One region of the Photobacterium kishitanii genome, then DNA from elsewhere that is predicted to be linked to it. Evidence: predicted binding sites of a transcription regulator. Region 1 holds the regulator's gene; the other holds the start of a gene.
What was found. Region 1 encodes MetJ, which represses methionine synthesis genes. Its sites were predicted from a motif close to TTAGACNTNTANANGTCTAA; they were not measured.

Region 1 (10,458 bases):
ACCACATCATCATAATCAACAGCTGCAAGTTGAGATAATAGCTGCGGCAGCTGGTAATCAACCGCATGCTGTGGAAATTGCTCCAGTGCCGTTTGAGGTTCAATCCCCTGACTATTGAGCCAGCACTGCTGTTGCCCAACAATACCAATTAAACTAAAACGCATTCCATGTCGCAGTTCAAGAGCGGCTTTTTCACGGCTAAACAAACTCAGCCAATGACTACCAATATTGCCTTTACCACACAATACAATCCCAATACTTTTTTGAGCTTGAAATAGCGCTTGGTGAATAGCGTTAACTAGCTTATCAGTTTCAACATCACGCAATACCGCCACTAAACTTAAACCGGATTCTGCCTCTGTCATAAATTCAACCGGCAATCCTTTTAATTGCTGATAGAAACCATGACAATGATTAGGGTTGTTCAATACTCCAGCGCCAACGGCTGCTACCATTGAAAAACCTTCACGTAAACGCAATTCAGCAGCAACGCCACTGTCTTGTAATAAACTCAAGACACTGTTTACCACTTCTTGGGTATACGCCAAAATAATCCGTCGTTTACCTTGATCGACCTTTTTAGCCAAGGGTTGTAATTGCGCCCGATCGAGCAACTGCTGCACATCATGCTGTATCGACGTCAGCGCCATACCTTGCGGAACACCAAGCTCAATCAAACAGACATCATCTAATGATGAAATAATTTTAGCACCACGCCCAGAAGCTAATACACGTTCAACCCGAGTTGAACCTGATTCTGGCTGATGGCTACAACGCAACGTTAAATCAATCGCACTTTGTGCAACGGGTTGTAATGTACGACTATGCAATACAGGTGCAGCAAGACGAGCAAGTTCATTAGCTTCATCTAACCGTAATAAAGGTAACAAACATGCATTGGTCACTTTACGCGGATCGGCACTATATACGCCTGCAACATCACTCCAAATAGTCACCCGTTCAACCGCAGCTAAAGCCCCTACCATAGTGGCAGAGTAATCAGAGCCATTACGTCCCAAAAGTACGGTTTGTTGATATTGATTAGCGGCCATAAAACCCGTAATCACTAATCGTTGTTGAGGATACTGCACTAATAACTGCTGTAATAATGGTTGTGATAAAACCTTATCTACTTCAGGCTGAATGGCATGATCGGCACGTAAAAATAACCGCGAATCTATTGCGACTGCCGCTAATTGATACTGATTAAGTAACGCTGCTAATAATCGCGCTGACCATAATTCACCATGGCCTAAAACCGCATTTTTAACCTCAGTCGTCAGCGGTGATTCACCCCACTTAGCGATTAAGGCTAACTCAGCATATAGCTGCTGCTGTAATGATTGTGCTTGCTCTGGCTCTAATAATTCAGTGATTAACTGCTGTTGAAAAGTCCGAATTGATAATAAAGTGGCATGGGCTAAGCGACCATCAGTAACCAATTGTTCTAGCCACAATAACAGTTGATTAGTAGTTTTACCTGCTGCCGAAACCACCACCAAATCATGATTCTTAGAATAAGCGCCTAAAATCTCAGCCACTCGCCGATAACACTGTGAATCGGCAAGGCTACTACCTCCAAACTTATGCAGCTGGCGCAGATCTTTTTTCATCAGCATAGATCCTCTGCAACGGCGAACGCTTGAGTAAGATCGGCAATTAAATCACGAGGATCTTCGAGACCAACGGATAAGCGCAGTAAAGCAGTTGAAATTCCCGCTGCGCGTTGAGCTTCATCAGTCATTGCTCGATGAGTCATTGAAGCTGGATGGGCAATTAAACTTTCCGTGCCCCCCAACGACTCAGCCAATGAAAATAATTGCAGCGTTTTTACAAATAATTCAAGTTGCTGGTAGCTACCGGCAAATTCAAAACTCATCATTGAGCCAAAACCACGCTGCTGGCGCTTAGCAATCTCATGTCCGGGATGGGTTGGTAAACTCGGATGATAAATAGTGCCAACCAGAGGTTGTTGCTGCAAATAAGCTAATACGGCGGCACCATTTTCTTCATGCATTCGCATTCTAGGCGCTAAAGTGCGTAGGCCTCGCAGGGTTAAATAAGCATCAAACGGCGCCCCAGTCGCGCCAATACAGTTGGCCCACCAACTTAGATCTTCAGCAGCGGCTTGCTGCTTGGCAATGACCACCCCACCGACAACATCAGAATGGCCATTAATATATTTAGTGGTTGAATGCACCACAAAATCAGCCCCAAGAGACAGCGGTTGCTGTAATAACGGCGATAGAAAAGTGTTATCAACCGCGACTTGGCAGCCAACAGCCTGTGCTTGCTGACTAATCGCCTTAATATCAATCACCCGTAGCAATGGGTTAGACGGTGTTTCAAGCCATAACAAGGTCGGTTTTTGTGCTAAAGCAGCGGCCAATGCATCGGGATCAGATTGATCAATAAACAGCACTTTAAAGTCCCCTTTGTGAGCGCGAGTACTGAATAACCGATAACTACCACCATAGCAATCATGCGGGGCAACGAGCAGATCATTGGGGCCGAGCAACGCAGACACTAATAAATTCATTGCCGCAGTGCCACAACTGGTCACCACCCCACCAGCTCCCTCTTCCATGTCACTCAAAGCATCAGCTAATGTGTTACGGGTTGGGTTACCTGAACGTGAGTAATCGTACTGCGGTAGCTCGCCGAGTGCTGGAAAACTATAAGTCGAAGTTAAATAGATTGGGGGCACTACAGCATTGTATTGTGAGTCAACATCAATACCGGTACGGACTGCAATTGTCGCAAGCTGCTTGTCACTCATGATAACGTTCCTTGTTATAAAAAGGGGCTGATCCCTGAAAATAGATAATAGTGGCTACACAACCTTAACCACATCAAAACAAGACGTCAACACTTCCAGACGTCCATATGTCTTTGCTTATAGCAGTAAATCCCGCTAAAATTCAGTTATTGAAAAAAATAGTCGTGATCTAGCAACAGTTGTATACCGCGATAGAGGACAAACTAACGATGTTCACGTAATATCGCCGCCTATCATGACTATGTACTAACAACCGTCATCGCGACATTGTTATCATCATTAATTAAACATCGCTGAGAAGGTAAAACATGGCAAAGTGGAATGGCGAATATATTAGCCCTTATGCAGAACACGGTAAGAAAAATGAACAAGTAAAAAAAATTACAGTGTCTATTCCATTAAAGGTTCTCAAAATTCTTACTGATGAACGTACCCGTCGTCAGGTCAATAACCTGCGCCACGCGACCAACAGTGAACTCCTTTGTGAAGCTTTCTTGCACGCTTACACGGGCCAACCGCTACCGACTGATGATGATATTCGTAAAGATCACCCCGATGATCTACCTGCCGAAGCCAAAGCATTGATGGAAGCGATGGGAATAAGCTACGAAGACATTAATGAATAATACGTACATGCGATAGCAAAAAACCAGCTTTTATGCTGGTTTTTTTAGATCTGGTAAATTTATGCCATAAAAAAAGGGATGCTTGCGCATCCCTTTTTTTTAAATTCAGTTGGCAAGTAATTACTTGCTACCAAGCGCACCAAAACGCTTGTTGAATTTGTCCACACGACCGCCAGAGCTAACTTGACGTTGCTTACCAGTGTAGAATGGGTGACACTTATCGCATACGTCAAGGTTAACGTCTTTGCTCATAGTAGAGTTAAATACGAAAGTGTTGCCACAAGAACAACGTGCGTTTACTGCTTTGTATTCTGGGTGGATACCTTGTTTCATGGGGAAACCTCAAGTTAAGGCCGTGTCGCTCTCCCGATCCAAAGCCGGGCACCACACGTGGTTAATAAAATAGTCTGTCGTAGATTTACGACAAATCAGGCGGCGTATAGTAATCAATCATTCCCCATAGATCAACTCAGACATTGTTTTTATCGTTCTTTTATTTACAACTAAAACAGTAAATAATAGTCGTTAAATTGCAGTACTTATCCAATATCACTCGATCTGTTACTATTTAGTACAAGCTCAATTAAAGCGATAACATATGACCCACCCAATAGCACGCGTTGCTTTACCTGTCCCATTAGACAAAAACTTTGATTATTTAATCAAACCTAACACTACCCCCGTCATTGGTGGGCGCGTACTGGTACCTTTTGGTCGACAGCGATTGGTGGGGATCGTAGTTGCTATCGGTAATGATTCTGATTTCCCAATTCAACAATTAAAACCCATTCAACAAGTATTGGATAATCAGCCATTATGGCAACCGGCATTATTTGAACTATTAAAATGGGCCAGCAGTTATTATCAATATCCATTAGGTGATGCTTTAGCCAATGCGATGCCAGCATTACTGCGTAAAGGTCGAGAAGCTTCTGCGGCGACGTTAAAATATTGGCAACTCACTGATACTGGTCGTGAACAACCACTCAATGGTTTAAAACGCGCGCCTAAACAAGCTCAAATTCTAAATCTATTGCGCAATGGCCCACTTAGTCATGATAGTTTACTTAGCCATGATGTTAGCAGTGCTACTTTAAAAGCCGTGATGCAAAAAGGCTGGATCAGCGAACAACAACATCAGCCAAAGCAACTACAGTGGCAACCGCAGTTTGCTATTACCGAACAGAAACCACGTTTAAATGAAGAACAAGCATTAGCTATCGCCACCGTTAACAGCAACCCCAATTTTGGTTGTTATCTGTTAGACGGTGTAACGGGCTCAGGTAAAACCGAAGTTTATCTCAATCTACTCGAGCCTATTTTAGCCGCGGGTAAACAAGCACTTATTTTAGTACCTGAGATCGGCTTAACGCCGCAAACCATTAACCGCTTTAAGCGCCGGTTTAATGTTCCTTTAGAAACAGTGCACTCTGGTTTAAATGATAGTGAACGCATGACAGCATGGCTTGCTGGACGTGATAACCAAGCTGGGATCATTATCGGTACTCGTTCGGCACTGTTTACTCCCTTTGCTAACCTTGGGATTATTATTGTTGATGAGGAGCATGATGCCTCTTATAAACAACAAGACAGTCTGCGTTATCACGCTCGAGATCTGGCAGTAATGCGCGCTAACAAAGAAAATATTCCCATTATATTAGGCTCAGCGACGCCAGCACTTGAAACCTTACATAATGCGCAAACGGGTAAATACCATTACTTAACCCTCTCAAAGCGAGCGGGTAATGCGAGCGCAGCACGTCATGGGGTAATTGATGTCAAAGGCTTGTATTTAAACGCAGGTTTATCCGCACCACTGATAGCTGAAATGCGCAAACACCTCAATGCGGGTAATCAGGTAATGCTGTTTCTTAATCGACGTGGCTTTTCACCAGCAATGATGTGTCATGAATGTGGCTGGATCGCTGAGTGTAATCGTTGTGACGCTTATTACACCCTCCATCAACAATCTGGTGAGTTACGCTGCCACCACTGTGCGACTCAGCGACCAATTATGCACCAATGCCAACAATGTGGCTCAACCCAACTGCTACCGGTTGGTGTCGGTACCGAACAACTTGAGGCACAACTGGCAGAGTTATTTCCTGAATTTAAAACGGTACGTATTGATCGCGATAGCACTCGTCGTAAAGGCTCACTAGAAAACTATTTAGAAGCGATTAAAAACAATGAGTATCAAATTTTAATCGGCACCCAAATGCTAGCCAAAGGTCATCACTTTCCAAATGTCACTTTAGTTGCACTCATTGATGTTGATAGTGCTTTATTCAGCAATGACTTTCGCGCTTCAGAACGATTAGCACAGTTATTTATTCAAGTAGCAGGTCGTGCAGGACGCGCCAGTAAACCCGGTGCGGTATTATTACAAACCCATCATCCTGAGCATCAGCTGCTACAATCATTGCTACATAAAGGCTATGGTGTTTTTTCTCAGGCTGCATTAACTGAACGTCGCCAAGCATTATTACCGCCGTTTACTCACTTAGTGTTACTGCGCGCCGAAGCCAATGACAGTGATTTAGTATGTCAATTTTTACAACAAATTCGCGCCATTTTTGAAGCAAGTCCAGTTTACGACCAAGATTGTTGTGTCTTAGGACCTAACCCAGCCCCTCTTGCTCGACGTGCAGGACGGTTTCGATGGCAACTCATTTTACAAATACCTAATCGCAAGAAACTGCAACAAATGCTTACTATTGCTAAACCAGCGATCCAACTTTTACCTTTAGCCAAAAAAATTCGCTGGTCAATTGATGTCGAACCGCAAGATTTAACTTAAACTAGACAATGCGATGCAGTTCACATAGCGAATGTAATTTATGCTATTGGAAGCAAGTTTCAGCTTCTGCATCCATTCTACAATATGAATATGAATTGACTGTTTTCAGTCGGTTACGATTAGCTGGTAAGTATATCTGAATATTTTTTGTCACAGATAACCAGCTCTACACTAGAGAGATATAGCAAAGAGGAAAGCACTATGGCGACAATGAAGGACGTTGCCCAGCTAGCCGGGGTATCAACCGCGACAGTTTCACGCGCGCTAATGAACCCGGAAAAAGTATCGGCATCAACTAGGAAAAAGGTTGAGCAAGCCGTAATGGAAGCTGGATATTCACCAAACTCACTTGCACGTAACCTACGCCGCAATGAATCGAAAACTATCGTAACTATTGTGCCGGATATCTGTGATCCTTATTTCACTGAAATTATTCGTGGTATTGAAGAAGCGGCGATGGAAAATGGTTATTTAGTGTTACTGGGTGACAGCGGCCAACAACAACGCCGAGAAAACTCATTTGCTAATTTAGTGTTTACTAAGCAAGCAGATGGCATGTTGTTATTAGGTAATAACTTACCATTTGACGTCAGTAAACCTGAACAAAAAAACCTGCCACCATTAGTAATGGCATGTGAATATGCACCAGAACTTGAATTGCCAACGGTCCATATTGATAATCTCACCGCCGCTTTTGATGCAGTCAATTATCTCACTCAGATGGGTCATAAACGGATCGCTCAAATCACAGGCCCAGATAAAGCAGCCCTATCTCAGTTCCGTCAACAAGGCTATCAGCAGGCACTGCGTCGTGCAGGGATCACTCTAAATCCAGCCTACACCATTAAAGGTGATTTCAGCTTTGCAGCAGGCGCGCGCGCTATTACCGCATTACTTGCGTTACCAGAACCACCAACGGCATTATTTTGTCATTCAGATGTAATGGCTATTGGCGCGATGCAACAAGCTAAACGGCTTGGTTTACGAGTACCACATGATATTTCTATTGTTGGTTTCGATGATATTCAATTTGCAGAATATTGCGATCCACCGTTAACAACAGTTTCACAGCCGCGTTATGAAATAGGTCGTCAGGCAATGTTAATGTTACTTGAATTACTCAAAGGTAAAGATGTTCAGGCAGGTTCACGATTACTGGATGCGAAACTAGTCATTCGTGAAAGTGCAGCGCCACCAAGTCGCTAATTGATCCTCCCCATATTTGACGCGTTACCGTACCGAGATCATAAAACCGATCATCTTTGTCGTAATATGGGGTTAATTATCAGCGAAACCGCGATAATAACTGGTCAGGATCAATCCAACTTTGTAACATAGAGTACTGTCTATCTTCCCAACTAATTTGTCGATATTGTGGCTACTAAAGATTATGTGAAACGCGGGCGCTCAACAAAACCAGCGCCAATAAAGGCAAAAGCCAACCCTAAAGGCAAAAAGGCACCGACAACTGGTTTTTCAACCAAGTGGGCTGCTTTGGCTGTTATATTAGTGTGTGGGCTGATTGCAGGTTTATTTTTCCTTTCAGGCACTGATGTTCCTGAAACAGCACCAGTCACACCTGCGGCCATTATTGCAAAGCCGCAACCAGCGAAAGCCAATACCAACGCCTTACCGCCAAAACCTGAAGAAAAATGGCGCTATATTCAAGAATTGGAAAATAAAAAGGTTATTGTGCCAGTATTAACGCCTAAGCAAGTTATTGCTGAGGATAAGCCAACTAAACCTTATCTACTACAATGTGGTGCTTACCATAGCCAAGCCCAAGCTGATGAACGCCGAGCAACCATTGCGTTTCAAGGCTTAAACAGTCAAATAAAAGTCTCAACTAACGACAAAGGAACGTGGTTCCGAGTTGTTCTTGGGCCTTATAAAGATAAACGTCTAGCAATGGATGATCAGAATAAATTACAACAACACGGCATTAGCCCTTGTGCAATTTGGTTCTGGGAATAATCATAACCACGATAGATAACAATCAAGGATGCCTTAGTGGCATCCTTTTTTATCAATGCTATTGTTAACCTTCGACACTAAGCAATTGTCACCCCGCACCTTGAAAAGCCACATTACTATCCCCAGATCTATTACCATTAACGATGCCGGCTAACGTCGGAGCTAAATCAAAGAGGATTTAACGTGACAACTATTGTATCTGTTCGTCGTAACGACAAAGTCGTAATTGCTGGTGATGGTCAAGTGTCACTTGGCAATACCGTAATGAAAGGCAACGCTCGCAAAGTTCGTCGTCTTTATAACGATAAAGTACTCGCTGGTTTTGCTGGCGGCACCGCTGATGCCTTTACTTTATTTGAGCGTTTTGAACGTAAGTTAGAGATGCATCAAGGCCACTTATTAAAATCTGCGGTTGAATTAGCTAAAGATTGGCGTACCGATCGTGCTCTACGTAAGCTAGAAGCATTATTAGTCGTCGCAGATGAAACGGGTTCATTAATCATTACTGGTAATGGTGATGTGGTGCAACCAGAGCATGATTTAGTTGCGATTGGTTCTGGCGGCAACTTCGCCCAAGCCGCAGCCATTGCATTATTAGAAAATACTGATCTTAGCGCGCGTGAAATTGCTGAAAAAGCGCTGAATATTGCCGGTGATATTTGTGTGTTTACCAACCACAATCACACTATTGAAGAACTAGAAACTAAGTAAGGAAGTTGCAATGTCTGATATGACTCCTCGCGAAATCGTTCATGAGCTTGACCGCCATATCATCGGTCAAGACAAAGCCAAGCGAGCGGTTGCGATTGCACTGCGTAACCGCTGGCGTCGTATGCAGCTTCCTGAAGAGCTGCGAGTAGAAGTAACCCCTAAAAATATTCTGATGATTGGTCCTACCGGTGTCGGTAAAACTGAAATAGCACGCCGATTAGCGAAACTGGCTAATGCGCCATTCATTAAAGTTGAAGCCACCAAATTTACTGAAGTTGGTTATGTGGGTAAGGAAGTCGAAACGATTATTCGCGATCTTACCGATGTGGCAGTAAAAATGACCCATCAACAAGCCACTGAAAAAGTACGCTTCCATGCTGAAGAATTAGCAGAAGAGCGTATTCTTGATGTGCTATTACCACCGGCACGTGATGCTTGGGGTAAAAACGAAGAAGCGCCAGCCGAATCAACCACCCGTCAATCTTTCCGTAAGAAATTACGAGAAGGCAAACTTGATGATAAAGAAATAGAAATCGACGTTGCAGCACCACAAATGGGCGTTGAAATCATGGCGCCTCCTGGTATGGAAGAAATGACCAACCAGTTGCAAGGTATGTTCCAAAACCTTGCTGGCAACACCAGTAAAAAACGCAAAATGAAAATCAAAGATGCGTTAAAAGCAGCAACTGAAGAAGAAGCCGCTAAACTGGTTAATCAAGAAGAACTTAAAGAACAAGCTATTTTTGCTGTTGAAAATAACGGCATCGTTTTTATTGATGAAATCGATAAGATTTGTAAGCGTGGCGAATCATCAGGTCCTGACGTTTCTCGCGAAGGTGTACAACGTGATCTATTACCATTAGTCGAAGGCAGTACGGTTTCGACTAAGCATGGTATGGTTAAAACTGATCATATTTTATTTATCGCATCAGGTGCATTCCAAGTCGCCAAACCATCAGATTTAATTCCAGAGCTACAAGGTCGTTTACCGATTCGAGTTGAACTAGAAGCACTGACTAGCCATGACTTTAAACGTATCCTTACTGAGCCAAAAGCATCGCTAACACAACAATACGTGGCGCTAATGGCAACTGAGTCTGTTGATATCGAATTTACCGCTGATGGTGTCGATAGCTTGGCTGAAGCGGCATGGCAGGTAAATGAGCGCACCGAAAACATTGGTGCACGTCGTTTATACACTGTGATGGAACGCTTAATGGAAGAAATTTCTTATGATGCTAGCGAAAAATCTGGTGAGAAATTCCTGATCGATGATGCTTATGTACAAACACGCCTAGGCGAATTTGTTGCAGATGAAGATCTTAGTCGCTTCATCCTATAATCAAACTAAAGACAGTTATTAACTCTAAAAACGGTGCGTTCTATCGCACCGTTTTTTTTTGTTCTTTAACAAACATTGATGGGATAAATTTGCGCATGACCAAATTTACGCCATAATACCTTTTCAATATTCACTTTAAGTATCTAATTTATGAACTCACCCTCTTCACTGACAATTTGGTTAGATGCCGCAAGACCAAAAACCTTACCCCTCGCCATCGCATCAA
Region 2 (10,458 bases), 990 kb from region 1:
GAAGTTGCTCAGCTGCACGAGTGAAGTTTTTTGTTTCAGCTAATTTGGTGAAGTAAGTAAGTAGACGAGTATCCATAGGTATAGTTTTTGTTTATCACTGCGATATTATTTATATATTTTCATTATTATGTGGCTACTGCTATCGTCTTGTCACGCTATGTTTAGTGTCGAAAAATAATAATTGCTCCCCTTTTAGCTAAGCATGAATCTTTTTAATGGTGAAATCATGATAGAAATAAACACATCAGCCTATAAGAAAACCAGTTTTGCATTGGCATTAGGGTCATTTATCGTTTTTTGTAATTTGTATTTATTTCAGCCGATGTTGCCACTGATGGCGACTGAGTTTGCTGTTTCTGCGACTCAAATTAATTGGGTATTAGCGGCGACAACATTAATGCTCGCGTTATGTTTAATCCCATGGGCTATTGCATCAGAGATAGTAGGGCGACGGTTAATCATGGTGATCAGTTTATGTTTGATGCCCATTGTTGGCATTGCGATGGTTTTCACTCAGGATTTATTGACCTTAACTTTAGCACGAGCGGTTATGGGGATTTCTGTTGCAGGTTACGTTGCTGTCGCTGTGGCTTATATGGCAGAGGAATTTAGCCACACAGCATTAATGTTAGCGGTGGGTAGTTATATTAGTGCTAATTCATTAGGAGGGATTGCTGGGCGATTATATGGTGGGATTATAGGAGAACAATTAGGCTGGCATTGGGCTGTGCTAGGTATGGCTATAATGAGTTTAATTGGTGCTGTTGTGGTGATTAAATTACTCCCACCACAGCAACACTTTATTCGTCATAACCATCAACTGCGAGTACATGGTAGCCAGTTATGCGCGCATCTGAAACAACCAGTATTATGGCTAGCAATGCTAATTGGTGGATTGAATTTTGCGTTATTTATTAATCTTTATTCAGTAACGGGTTTTAGATTAGTTGCCGCCCCATTTAATTTACCGTTAAGTTGGGCATCATTAATTTTTCTTTGTTATTTGAGTGGTACAGTAACATCACGTTTAAGCGGACGTTGGGTAAGTAAGTTTAATCCAATATCAGGTATGATTTTAGGCGGTGTTTTAAGTCTTGTGGGAATGTGGTTAGGGTTAATTGAATCACGCATTGCTATTTTAATAAGTTTATTATTATTGAGTTCAGGGGCATTTTTCACTCATTCATTAGCTTATGCATGGGTGAGCCAGCATGCCAAAGTCGCTAAAGCTACCGCAACAGCGCTCTATTTAGTTCATTATTATGTTGGCGGTAGTTTAGGTGGTTTCTTATTAATTTATTGTTGGCAGCATGGCGGTTGGGATACTGTAGTTGCGGGAGGAACAGCATTATATTTGATTATGTTTATATTGTGCGGCTTCCTAATAAAATCGACTAAACAACAGCCTGTTTTACAACCGAATTAAGTCAATAATCGTTATTTAACAATGGTGTTAGTTTTATAATGGAAAGCTATAAAGTAACAACATTGTTATATTGACTTAAAATGGTTAATCGATCGCAATGGTTAATGTGTAATGACTACTTTCGCCGCGACGAGCAAAAGCACGATATTGACCGATACGGATACTGTATTTACCACTATAAGGTAATATATATTCACCGTTATCATTGATATCTGCAGAAAAAGGGTTTAAATCAGCGATACGCTCAAGTTTTGAGTTTAATAAAATCACCCATAGCTTAGTGCTTTTAGTGTCTAATGTGACTTTTAAATGCTGGTCTTTTTTTGCATAAAAAACATAATTATTGACATCATAGTTAGCAGCTGTTGCCGTATATTGACTACTGCTAGTGTCAGTCTTAAAGTGAACAGTTTCATTGCTATCTGCAGCTATTGCCATGAAAGAGCAACTACTTAAAATTAGTGCGGCAAAAAGTAACCCTAGTGGTTTTATATATAACATAATGCGACGACTCAAATTTTAGATAAACCGATTTTGCTAGCTATTGAGCAAGTTAAAAGTACGCAATATTTAATCGGGGGAAATACTGCGTACTTTAATTAGTATTATCAAAAAGAGCGGATTGGTAAAGCTGTGTTTAGTCTGCTAATGCCATTGCCAGTAAACTTACTGGGTGAATCGTTGTTAAATCAGCGTTTTCTTCAATTTGCCATTTACACGTTTCACAATCAGTTATCGCATAATCTGCTTTGGCATGGCGTATTTTTTGAAATAAGTCCTCACCAATCTTCATTGAAGTATCATAATTTTCAGTTTTAAAGCCATAAGTACCCGCTAAGCCACAACACTGGCTATCTAATACTTCTAGTTCTAAGCCTGGGATCATTTTGAGTAATTCAATGGTATACAAACTTCCTCCCGTACGCTCAAGATGACAAGGAGTATGGTAGACCACTTTTTTATTAAGAGGCTTGAGTTTAGGGGTATTACCATTCATAAAAGTTTTGAGTAAAAAACGGGTGACATATTCGATTTTATCGGCAACTTTGGCATTATCAACTTTTAAAACATGAGGATATTCCTCACGTAAAGTAAACGCGCACGTTGAAGAGGTTGATACAATAGTTGAATTATATTGCTCAATAACCGCTTCAAAATTTTGAGTATTGAGTAACGCGTTTTTCTTAGCTTTATCAAAGAAACCATTAGCAATTAGCGGTACACCGCAGCATTTTTCTTTTTTAAGTAATTGTACTCCAATATTCATTGCATTCATGACTTTAATGAAATCTTTACCTAATTGTGGATGGTTATAATTAACATAGCAGCCATGGAAGTAATGCACTTGTTGTGGATATTTAGTTTGTTGCTGACAGTGTTTTTTATACCATTGACGGAAAGTACCGTGAGAATATTTAGGTAAACTTTTATGATCATGGACACCAATGGTCTTATGCATGATTTTTTTTACGGGTTTCATGCTTGTTACTGCGTTTACAATCGGAGCAAAAGGTGTCGCGACAGTTCCCATTAAATCAGTATGGCTTAATACAAAGTCACGAATTGTTTTAATATTAATATCGTGTTTAGCATGCTTACTGCGCGCAACAGCAATCATATCACCAATTTTTACCCCTGAAGGACAAGCGGTTTCGCAGCGTTTGCAGTTAGTGCAGAGCTTGAGCATATCATCATAAAATTCGGCACTTTTAATCCGTAAGCGTTCGCCATCAGGGCCGCATTGTTTTGGGCCGGGGTAATTAGGGTTTGCTTTAGCAACAGGACAATAAACGGTACATACGGTGCATTTAATGCATTGGTCAAAACTGGTATCTTGCTTGAGCATTAGATATTGCCCTCTGCTAATGATGGAAAAATAGCGCTTGATGTGTAGTTATCGCGTAATGCGATCATTGATTGTGCAGCATGATAACCAGTACTGATAGCAACGCCACTGCCACTACCTTCAAAAATAGGATTGTAATGCGCTAAAATAGCCCCTGCGCAATAGAGGTTAGTGATGGTGTTGCCGTTAAGGCTTGGTTGAAAGTGTTGATTGGTTTCAACGCCCATGGCTAAGAATTGATGTGGTTGCTCACTAAAAAATTGTGATTGATACCAATGCTGGTGGTTAGTTGATATTAATGGCGCGATATCTAATCCAAAAATAGCCTCTTCAATATGGTGACGTTCAGCATGTAGGCCTCGACTAAAGAAGCTGCCACTGGCAAGTAAATAATTATTAGCCATTAATGGCATGTCGCCGTGATGACGAGTAAAAATACGTTGGAGTTGATTATTTTCAAACTCACCATGAGTCACTTCATCGCCCGCAAGAATCAGTCCACCTAACGATTTATAATAGCTTTTCATCGCATCTTCTAAACGTATGCCGAGTAATGATGGTGGCATTGTTGGAATTTCACATAATTGGTAGCCAGTTAATTGTTCTAATTTTTTAATGACTTTGATACCGGAGCCGTTACCAAATACCGCTGGCAGTACCACCAAATCGGTTTCTCCAATGGCATTTTTCATTGCTGATGCGAAACGTTGCAGTTTGTTGTCATCAGCTAATACACGGGAAATATCAATTGAGCGATATTCACAAGGGTTACGTTGCATTAATTCAACGTTAGGTAATGCAACCGCAGCGGTTGTGATTTCAACATTGGCAAACTGAGGTAATAAACGTAAATTATCAGCAGCTAATTGCGGTTGAAAATCACGAAATCCATCAATGGTTACTAATGCTATTTTATGTAATGCCTTAGCGGGTTCAAACATTGGAAAAGGGTGGACGGTTGATTGTGATAACCAGGTGGCCTTAAATGTTCCCATTGGTGTAATACGTAAATGATTACAGTCATCAGGTTGATGGTGTAGTTCAATGCCAATATTTTTCATTGTTTGTTGATACCAATCAATAGCTTGATGAGTAACATCAACACCTAATTTACTATAAGGATGATCGGGGGATTGATTGGCTAAAGTCTCAAATTCATTAAAAGGGTAATGGGTTACAGCACCTGTAGGTAAACGGCTTAACACATCAATTGAGCCAGAAGAGAAATGGAGCGCACTTTGACCTGCGGCAATAACGGCTGTTTTAAGTCCAGCTTGAGCGCAACGAATAGCACACGTTAAACCTGCAACACCACCACCAATAATTATATTATCAAATTTCATTATTTTTCCTCGCAGCTTGGATTGATAGCAATGGTAGATGTTGGTGGAATATCACTTACGCCAAATAGACCCTCATAGATCCAATAAGAAAACTCGCCTTCACGTAGCGCATCACCCCAAAATACCGGTTTAATGCCTTTCCAACGTTCTTCAAGAAAATCACTAAGAATATGACTCGCACTGTTGCCATCAGTGTTGCCATATTCAGCAAATAAACCAGCAGCACGATAAGAACAGAGTTCACCTTGGCAAGGTCCCATTCCTACACGAGTACGACGCCGTAAATCGACTAAGTTATGGACATCTAATTGCTTGATCGCATATTCAACTTCGCCACAAGTTACCATTTCACATTCACAAATAATCGCTTGGCTTTTTTTGCTGTCAGTTAAAAATTGTTGAGCGCGTTCACCATGTCGATAATAAGCCGATTGATAGACAGGCTTGGCTAAGCTGGCTGTGTGTTTAATTGCTTTTGGTTGTTCAGAGCCTGGTAGTGGTTGCTGGTGGGTAATGCAAGGATTGGTATTACCGAGTTTTTTTGCAACAAGATCGGTGGCCCACTCTGCCATCATGCGGTATGTCATTAACTTACCGCCGGTGATAGTAATAAATCCGTCCATACTATCGCGTTCAGCGTGATCGAGTAGCACGATGCCACGGCTAATATTACGGCCGCTAGTATCACCATCGACAGCGACTAATGGCCTAACGCCAGCATAAGCACGTAATACGCGTGTGTTTGCCATAATTGGCGCAAGTTTGGCGCCTTCTTTTAATAAAATATCAATTTCTTTGCTGGTGACATGGAGATCGTCAATATCTTTATAATCAATGCGTTCAGAGGTCGTACCGATCAGTGAAATAGTGTCACCAGGTACTAAAATATCCGCATCAGAAGGTTTTCGACAGCGATTGATCACTAAGTTATTAATTCGGTAATCCAAGATCAATAATGATCCTTTAGCGGGGAACATAGTGATATTAAGATCGCCGTAGTGACATATTTGTTGTCCCCAGATCCCTGCAGCATTAATAACTTGCTGTGCTCGAATCTCAAAGTGGGTATTAGTTTTTAAGTTTAAGCATTTAACCCCTTTTACAGTGCCGTTTTCTTGAATAAGGGCCGTCACAAAAGTGTGATTAAAAAGTTGTGCGCCGTGTTCGATAGCATCAAGTGCATTAGAAGAGGCAAGGCGAAAAGGATCGATAGTACCGTCGGGCACTTTTACTGCACCAATTAACTGTGGGTTACAGTTAGGTTCTAATCGTAGGGCTTGTTGGGGGGTTAATTGCTCAACGTCAATATCAGCCCCTTGGCAAGCACCAATGAATTGTTGTTGAAATTGGAGATCGTCATCGGGTAGAGAAATAAACAGTCCCTGTGTGTCTTCAACACAGTGGCGAGCAATATTTTTAAGAATACGATTTTCAATAATGCATTCTTTGGCTGATTCTGGATCAGTAACGGCATAACGAGCACCAGAATGAAGCAAGCCATGATTACGACCAGTTGTACCAGAGGCTAAATCGTCTTTTTCAATTAAGATGCATTTTATGCCACGGAGGGCACAATCACGCATTATACCTGTACCTGTTGCGCCACCACCGATGATCACAACCTCTGTTTCTAACCAAGTCGTCATGTTCGTTTCGCTTATCGTTATTGATTACAGTATTAGCGCTTCTAACGCCCACTATTATAGTAGGGTTAATATGCCACTAAATTAGACTATATTTGTTGAGCGAACGCACATAAATGAGCGAACGAACATTTTTGACGTTCATTTTGGTTCATAACGAGATGGTCTTGATAATATTAAGTCGGTTAATCATGTTAAAGAGTGATTAATTGTAATATAGAGGGGCAAATTCGCATCTTGACGTGACTTGAGTATAATTGTGCTCCCTTTATTTTTTATGATGCATATTATGATCGGCTATCTCGCATTTTTAATTCCAGCACTGCTTGGTGCGCAATGTATTTTGACTTTAGTACTTACCAAAGGGGAGATTTGCCCTGGTCAACGAGGTCGAGTACATAAGATGCTACCAGTATTGCTTGTTGGGTGGCTGCTAGCTGCGATTAGCCAAGTTTGGGCAGTGCTTCCTTTACTGAGTTTGCTGTTTTTTACTGTCAAAGTGAAAACCAGTAAAACGCGAGATTCAGGACCTCTAATAGTCCTTTATGGTGCTAATTTATTGGGTTTGATTTGTTGGATCATGTTATTGCCGATGATGGACATGCCTGAAGTGTTGTTGAGCTTAGTGGCAATGGCACTGTATGGTGGTTTACTTGCCCATGTTCTATTAACTTTTTCACGAACTCGGTTACAGGCTTTTCACCGCATTTTACCGTTTGTTGGCTTTATAAGTGCGATTGTTTCGGTACTATTATTAGTCTGGAAAATTATTTTCATGGGTGAGGCGGCGACAGCACCTTACACCGTAGAAATTGTTATTTCGTTATTGTGTTTAGTCGTTGCAATGTTGCTATGGTCAGGGCATATTTTATTACATAAAACGGTAAATAAATGGCAGTTATTAGCGGCTGCAGCGTTACTAACATTTTCTGCCGTAATGCAATTGACCTTATTTTAAGTCATTAGCTTAGATATTAGTTAGCCTTTATCTTGTTTGAGATAAAGGCTTTTTTATATCTGAAAATTACTAACAGGAGAACTAATAACATATCGTCTATGCTTAATGAGTTACGTACACTAATGACTGTGATCATTGAATAGTAAGGGGGAAATAATGGAAATTAATAACTTACTTGGTATGGATACCCATATTGTGATTGGTATCGTTAATGAGCGTTTGCGATTAGAGTGTAACTCTATGGCAGAGTTAGCATCTCGGTATGAATTAAGTGAAACTGAACTGACCACAAAACTGGCTCAGCAAGGTTATTATTACGATCCATTAAATAATCAGTTTAAGTAAATCCGCATTTAATTCTAGCAAGGCATTAAACTGTTTTAATGCCTTGTAAATGTTGCTGACACTGCTGTTTCGCCGTTGCAAAAAAAGCATTTAAATAATGATGTTTGTATTCAGAAGCCCGTACTGCAGCAAAGAGGCGTCGCCATAATCCTTTACCTAGTGGCTTGCTGATAATTAATCCTTGACGGACGAAATTATCAACAGCCCAATTAGGTAATGCTGCAACTCCCATCCCCGCAGAAACCATTTGAATTAACATTAAACTATTATCTGCTTGTTTCCATGCTAATGGTTCAATACCTGCTGGTTGCAGAAAGTGTTTAACAACATCTAGTCTATTTCGTTGAATGGGATAACTGAGTAGGATTTGATCAATAAGATCGGTCGCGACAATATGTGATTTAGTCGCTAGTAGTGATTGTGGCGCCACGATCAAACACATTTCAAAATCAAATAATGGTTCATAATGAATTTCATGACGTGGTTGAATGTCTGCTGTAATCACTAGGTCTAATTCGCCTTTTGCAAGTGCAGGGATTGGATCAAAACTAAATCCTGATGAAAAGTCGACAGTTACGTCTGGCCATAATGCTTGATATTGCTTTAGTGCTGGCATTAGCCATTGAAAACAAGAATGACACTCAATCGCCATCTGTAATCTACCCGTAGTTTGGTGTTTACTATTGGCGAGTTCTTGTTCTGCTGCTTGTATTCTTGGTAATACTTGATCAGCTAAATCCAGTAGAACTTTACCCTCTGTTGTAAACCTTACCGGACGTGTTTTACGTAAAAAAAGCGGGCTACCTAGACGTTGTTCAAGATCCTTTAATTGGTGAGACAGCGCGGATTGCGTTAAATACAAATTATTTGCTGTTGCGGTGAGTGAGCCTGTAGCTCTTAGTACAGTTAATGTTTTGAGATGTTTCAGTTCAATCATATTCCATCCTTGGCTCACTGATGTATCTGTTGATTGTTTTTTAATCTACGCAGTTAAGTTGCAATTGTAAACATCCAGATGGCTAAACGGCCATTTTAATTATTAACTTTATGAATGACTAGGATTTTAACGTGAAATAAATTCATGATCATTATGAGATAAATCATCTTGTTGTCGGTGTTGTTGTCCGTCACTGTGTTATTCAACCTGAATCATTTTAGCCATTGTTTTTAGTGGCTTTATGATTGATAACATATTGAATTAAAGGAATATGACAATGACAGCGTTATCAGATAAAACCACGACTTTAACTAAAACAGTTACCCATATTTTAGGTTATCCACGAATAGGTAGTCAGCGTGAGTTAAAGTTTGCTCAAGAACGTTATTGGCGTGGTGAGAGCGATCAAGCACAGCTTAAACAGGTTGGGGAGCGATTACGTCATCGCCATTGGAATGACCAAGTTAGCGCTGGACTTGATTATGTTGCAGTAGGGGATTTTGCTTGGTATGACCATGTATTAGGCACCAGTATGCTGCTTGGTCACATTCCAACTCGTCATCAACAAGATTTTCCTGACTTAGATACCTTGTTCAGCGTTGCGCGTGGTAAAGCGCCGACAGGGTGTGCTTGTGCTGCTGCTGATATGACTAAATGGTTTAATACTAATTACCATTACATCGTGCCAGAGTTTACGTCAGAAGACAGTTTTAATGTCAGCTGGCAACAATTGTTTGAAGAAGTAGCAGAGGCAAAAAAAGCGGGTCATAACGTTAAGCCGGTATTATTAGGGCCTGTGTCTTATTTATGGTTAGGTAAAGAGAAACAGCAAGGGTTTGATCGATTGACATTATTACCACGCTTACTTACGGCTTATCAGCAAATATTAACTAAATTAGCCGCATTAGGGGTTGAGTGGGTACAGATTGATGAGCCTGCGCTAGCACTTGAATTACCGAGCGAGTGGAAAGCGAGTTTTAAATTAGCCTATCAAGTTCTGCATGGTAGACCAAAGTTATTACTGACTACCTATTTTGATGATATAAGCCACCAATTAGAGATTATTTCTCAACTTAATGTCGATGGCTTACATATTGATTTATCGGCAGCACCAGCGCAATTGGCCGCTGTTGCAGAGGCGATACCTAAGCATTGGGTATTATCAGCTGGCGTGATTAACGGACGTAACGTGTGGCGGGCAGATCTCGCGGAATGGCTGGTTAACTTACAGCCACTTAAGCAACAATTAGGCGCAAAGTTATGGTTGGCAAGTTCATGTTCATTATTGCATAGCCCAATAGATTTAGATCATGAAACAGAATTTGATGCCGATGTCCGTCAATGGTTAGCATTCGCCAAACAAAAATGTGGTGAGGTTACCTTATTAGCACAGGCTCTTGATGGTGATCAGGATGCGATTTCTGAATGTGAGGATTACAGTGCCAGCATCAAAGATCGCCTTAGCAGTGAGCGAGTGAATAATCTGCAAGTACAGCAACGTACTGCGGCAATCACTTTCGAATTGGCTGAGCGAGAGCTTCCTTATGCCGAGCGTGTTATTCAACAGCAATGTGTGTTGCAATTACCATTATTGCCAACAACGACCATAGGCTCATTTCCACAAACAGCAACAATTCGTAGTCAGCGCAGTGATTTTAAGGCTGGGCGCATAACCGAGTCTGATTATAACCAAGCATTACAAACGCACATTCAAGAGGCGATCACGCGTCAGCATAATTTGGGGCTTGATGTGTTAGTACATGGTGAACCTGAGCGAAATGATATGGTGGAGTATTTTGCTGAACAGTTAGAAGGGTTTGCCGTTACTCAATATGGTTGGGTGCAAAGTTACGGTTCTCGATGTGTAAAACCAGCGATCATTGTGGCAGATATTTATCGCGCTCAACCTATGACTGTCGAATGGATCCGTTATGCACAATCATTAACCACTAAGTTAGTT

Region 2: the regulator MetJ is predicted to act here: its motif matches at 8,565-8,584, upstream of metE (5-methyltetrahydropteroyltriglutamate--homocysteine S-methyltransferase).

What each region holds. Positions count from the first base shown of each region.
Region 1 covers NZ_LN794352.1:263,490-273,947, reverse strand. Annotated here, with positions in the region: gene PPBDW_RS01470 (bifunctional aspartate kinase/homoserine dehydrogenase II) at 1-1,613, opposite strand, end outside; gene PPBDW_RS01465 (O-succinylhomoserine (thiol)-lyase) at 1,613-2,779, opposite strand; gene metJ (met regulon transcriptional regulator MetJ) at 3,088-3,405, shown strand; gene rpmE (50S ribosomal protein L31) at 3,526-3,738, opposite strand; gene priA (primosomal protein N') at 4,004-6,205, shown strand; gene cytR (DNA-binding transcriptional regulator CytR) at 6,362-7,411, shown strand; gene PPBDW_RS01440 (SPOR domain-containing protein) at 7,580-8,179, shown strand; gene hslV (ATP-dependent protease subunit HslV) at 8,363-8,890, shown strand; gene hslU (HslU--HslV peptidase ATPase subunit) at 8,901-10,232, shown strand; gene PPBDW_RS01425 (1,4-dihydroxy-2-naphthoate polyprenyltransferase) at 10,383-10,458, shown strand, end outside.
Region 2 covers NZ_LN794352.1:1,257,965-1,268,422, forward strand. Annotated here, with positions in the region: gene PPBDW_RS06015 (LysR family transcriptional regulator) at 1-76, opposite strand, end outside; gene PPBDW_RS06020 (MFS transporter) at 227-1,426, shown strand; gene PPBDW_RS06025 (hypothetical protein) at 1,511-1,927, opposite strand; gene glpC (anaerobic glycerol-3-phosphate dehydrogenase subunit GlpC) at 2,064-3,272, opposite strand; gene glpB (glycerol-3-phosphate dehydrogenase subunit GlpB) at 3,272-4,615, opposite strand; gene glpA (anaerobic glycerol-3-phosphate dehydrogenase subunit A) at 4,615-6,261, opposite strand; gene PPBDW_RS06045 (hypothetical protein) at 6,548-7,216, shown strand; gene PPBDW_RS06050 (DUF4250 domain-containing protein) at 7,373-7,561, shown strand; gene metR (HTH-type transcriptional regulator MetR) at 7,587-8,498, opposite strand; gene metE (5-methyltetrahydropteroyltriglutamate--homocysteine S-methyltransferase) at 8,776-10,458, shown strand, end outside.